One region of the Enterobacter quasiroggenkampii genome, then DNA from elsewhere that is predicted to be linked to it. Evidence: predicted binding sites of a transcription regulator. Region 1 holds the regulator's gene; the other holds the start of a gene.
The links. The regulator CRP, encoded in region 1, controls carbon source genes, mostly activating them, when cyclic AMP is high. The targets are predictions, from matches to a motif close to ATGTGANNNNNNTCACAT.
Positions count from the first base shown of each region.

Region 2: the regulator CRP is predicted to act here: its motif matches at 1,054-1,071, upstream of V1572_RS04430 (YjcB family protein).

Region 1 covers NZ_CP143745.1:189,583-191,786, forward strand. Annotated here, with positions in the region: gene V1572_RS01045 (OsmC family protein) at 79-483, opposite strand; gene crp (cAMP-activated global transcriptional regulator CRP) at 795-1,427, shown strand; gene V1572_RS01055 (YccS/YhfK family putative transporter) at 1,485-2,204, shown strand, end outside.
Region 2 covers NZ_CP143745.1:930,465-932,668, reverse strand. Annotated here, with positions in the region: gene V1572_RS04435 (sensor domain-containing diguanylate cyclase) at 1-642, opposite strand, end outside; gene V1572_RS04430 (YjcB family protein) at 1,134-1,415, shown strand; gene ssb1 (single-stranded DNA-binding protein SSB1) at 1,477-2,001, opposite strand.

The DNA.
Region 1 (2,204 bases):
CGCTTCGCTTATCCGGCCTACGTTCGTGCAGTTGTAGCTTTTGTAGGGCGGGTTAGCGAAGCGCCACCCGCCAAAAGATTAAGCCTCGATCACTTCATACGAATGGGTAATTTTTACCGCTTTTTCCAGCATTAACGCCACAGAGCAGTACTTCTCGGCAGACAGGTCCACCGCACGTGAAACCGCCGCGTCTTTCAGCGCCTTACCGGTAACCACAAAGTGCAGATTAATGTGGGTGAACAGGCGTGGCGCCTCTTCGCGACGTTCTGACGTCAGTTTCACCTCACAATCCGTCACGTCATGACGACCTTTTTGCAGAATCGACACCACGTCAATGGCGCTGCATCCCCCTGCCGCCATCAGCACCATTTCCATTGGGCTGGGCGCTTTATCGCCGGAGTTACCGTCCATCAAAATCTGGTGCCCTGACGCGGATTCGCCCAGGAACGTTAAACCTTCAACCCACTTCACGCGCGCTTGCATATTCTTAAACTCCAACGTTGCATTTTTGGTGACAGATTACGCGTGCGTTACATTTCTCGCAATGGAAGGCGACCTGCATCATGCTGAAGCGAGACACCAGGAGACACGCGGCGAAAGCTATGCTAAAACACTCAGGATGCTACAGTAATACATTGACGTTACACATGTATGCAGAGGACATCAAACTTTACTGGCTGCGAAACGTTACGGTAGCCGACTTCCCAGGGTATGGGTAAGAATTCGATTGCAACCCCAGAGTCCGGATGCATCTGATGACTCTGGTGACAGCTTATAACAGAGGATAACAGCGCATGGTGCTTGGCAAACCGCAAACAGACCCGACTCTCGAATGGTTCTTGTCTCATTGCCACATTCATAAGTACCCATCGAAGAGCACGCTGATTCACCAGGGTGAAAAAGCGGAAACGTTGTATTACATCGTTAAAGGCTCGGTGGCAGTGCTGATCAAAGATGAAGAAGGGAAAGAGATGATCCTTTCTTATCTGAACCAGGGCGATTTCATCGGTGAACTGGGCCTGTTTGAAGAGGGCCAGGAACGTAGCGCCTGGGTTCGTGCAAAGACAGCATGTGAAGTGGCTGAAATTTCTTACAAGAAGTTCCGTCAGCTGATTCAGGTTAACCCTGATATTCTGATGCGTCTCTCTTCCCAGATGGCGCGCCGCCTGCAGGTCACCTCAGAGAAAGTGGGCAACCTCGCCTTCCTGGACGTGACGGGCCGCATCGCACAAACTCTGCTGAACCTGGCGAAACAGCCGGACGCCATGACCCACCCGGACGGCATGCAAATTAAAATTACCCGTCAGGAAATTGGTCAGATCGTTGGTTGCTCCCGTGAAACAGTGGGCCGTATCCTGAAAATGCTGGAAGATCAAAACCTGATTTCCGCCCACGGTAAAACCATCGTGGTCTACGGAACGCGTTAATTCCGCTCAAACGGCGTGCCATCGCAAGGTGTCACGCCGTTTTTGTCTCTACTCCCCATGTGGCGCAGGCTGATTTATCACCCGGAAGTTAACTACGCACTGCGACAAACGCTGGTGTTGTGTCTACCCGTGGCCATAGGCCTGATCCTCGGACACCTTCAGCAAGGCCTGCTGTTTTCCCTCGTGCCCGCCTGCTGCAACATCGCCGGTCTGGACACGCCGCATAAGCGCTTTTTCAAACGCCTGATTATTGGTGGCTGCCTGTTTGCCGGCTGTAGCCTTGCCGTACAGCTGTTACTGGCTCGTGATATCCCGCTGCCGCTGATCCTGACCGTGCTGGCGATGACGCTCGGCGTCACGGCGGAAATCAGTTCGCTGCACGCTCGCCTGCTTCCCGCTTCGCTGATTGCGGCCATCTTTACGCTAAGCCTCGCCGGGAATATGCCGGTGTGGGAGCCGCTGCTGATCTACGCCCTGGGGACACTGTGGTACGGGCTGTTCAACTGGTTCTGGTTCTGGCTGTGGCGGGAACAGCCGCTGCGCGAATCCCTGAGCCTGCTCTATGTGCAGCTAGCAGAGTACTGCGAAGCCAAATACACCCTGCTGACCCAGCATACCGATCCGGAAAAAGCCTTACCGCCGCTGCTGACGCGCCAGCAGAAGGTGGTGGATCTGATAAGCCAGTGCTATCAGCAGCTGCATATGCTCGCCGCCAACAAGAACCACGAGTACAAACGGCTGCTGCGCACCTTCCAGGTCGGGCTGGATCTGCAGGAG
Region 2 (2,204 bases), 740 kb from region 1:
GCCGAATACTTTTTCACATTCGGCATTCCACAACACGCAGCGGTTAAATTTGTCGAAAGAGTTCATTAAAACCGGGGCGCGTTCAAAGAGCGTCTTATATTGCGTCACGACGCGCTGCATTTCCTGCGCCGTTTTTTCTCGGGCAATAATTTCCGCAAAATAGTCTTTTAATTTTTCGACCAGCACCACGACGATATTTTTCAGAATCGGCAAAGAAGAAAGCCTTTCTTCGAACGCTAAAAAGAAATAACCGCTGCAGTGCCAGTTTTGAGTTGAAAGCTTGCACAGCACACCGCTTTGCAGTTGCGCATAGCCCGGGTGCTGAGGAGGAAATAACGTGCGGCCAATATTCTCTTTCCAGTAAACCACCCGCCACGATCGATGATGTCGCTGAAGCAGCGTGTTCGCCAGGAAATCGGCCACGTCGAGGGGATGGCAGGTCATCTCCCCGGCGGACACCACGCGCTTCAGCCCGTCATCACCGTTAACGCTGACCCAGGCAAGACTTGCGCCCAGCGCGCGACTGATGGTCGCCAGCATGTCGGCCAGAGAACATTGAGCATGAAGCTGGGGCATTAGCTTAGCCAGCGCATGCAACGCCTGCATGCTGTCATTAACAATCTCACGTCGGTTTTCTTTCATTTTTTTCGCTGATTATCAGGCGATAAACCGGACGCAACTTTCTTCAGATTCGAAAAATCGACAAACCAACGCGCAGGCTGAATCTCAGCGTAGCGAATTAAAAACAACGTTGTGTGTAATTAAAAACGTACAAAAAAATAAAAAAATAATGAAATTCAAAAACCTGAAAGGTTAGCTGCGAGTAAAATTAATTGTCCACTCAAGCATAAGCCATAGGGTTATTGCTGTAAACATTGTACAGCGTGCGTCCTTTTGCATCAGTTTTGCTATCTTAATGAATTCATTATAAAGAGTGCGGGAACTGGGGAACTTAGCCAGCAAAGATATATTTTCACTCAGGCACCCACTGATTCTCGGCAACTATGAATCGCTCGTTTTTCATCATCCCGGGACTGGCGAATAAAACAGCAAACGTGATATAGTTCACACAACTTATGTAACGAAAAAATTCTGTTTCATTCAGTTCGTCTGTTTTATAGAGGATGGGTTTTATGGCAACCATTACTACCAGCATGGTACTCCTGCGCTGGCCTTTGTTGAGTGCGGTACTGATGTTTTTGGCCAGCACGCTGAACATTCAGTTTCGTAAATCTGACTACGCGGGTCTCGCTGTCATCAGCACGCTGTTGGGGCTGGGGGCTGCCTGCTGGTTTGCAACGGGTCTGCTTGGCATTACCCTGCTGGATATGGCTGCCGTCTGGGAAAATATCAAAGTGGTGATGGTTGAGGCGATGAGCCACACGCCACCAGACTGGCCGATGGTGATTACCTGATCCCTTATGGAATAAAAAAACCCAGACGATGTCTGGGTTTTTTGTTTGGGGAACGCGGAAATCAGAACGGAATGTCGTCGTCGAAATCCATTGGCGGTTCGTTAGACGGTGCAGGAGCAGACTGCTGCTGCGGGCGAGACTGCGCGCCGCCGCTGAACTGGTTGCCACCCTGCGGCTGCTGAGGCTGGCCCCAACCGCCCTGCTGCTGGCCGCCACCTGCTGGTGCGCCACCGCCCTGACGGCCACCCAGCATCTGCATGGTGCCGCCGACGTTAACCACCACTTCCGTCGTGTACTTCTCAGCACCGGACTGATCGGTCCATTTGCGGGTGCGCAGCTGGCCTTCGATATAGACCTGAGAACCTTTACGCAGATACTCGCCAGCCACTTCGGCCAGTTTGCCAAACAGCACAACGCGGTGCCATTCGGTCTGCTCTTTCATCTCACCGGTCGCTTTATCACGCCAGGATTCGGAAGTAGCCAGCGTAATGTTGGCAACTGCGCCACCACTCGGCATGTAGCGTACTTCCGGGTCCTGGCCCAGATTACCGACGAGAATCACCTTGTTTACGCCTCTGCTGGCCATGTTCGTGTCTCCTGAATACGTTTCTTAATAGTGTAAACGCGCGAGTGTACCATTTCCATGCTGCACTTTGATAGTTGCGTAGCACGTTCCAGAGTTCTCCCGCAACTCCACATTGTTACACAGCGAATCAGAAAATGCATTCCAATACTGTATATTCAAACAGGTCAAATTGTGTCATAATTAGCCGTTTCTGACAGCCGTTT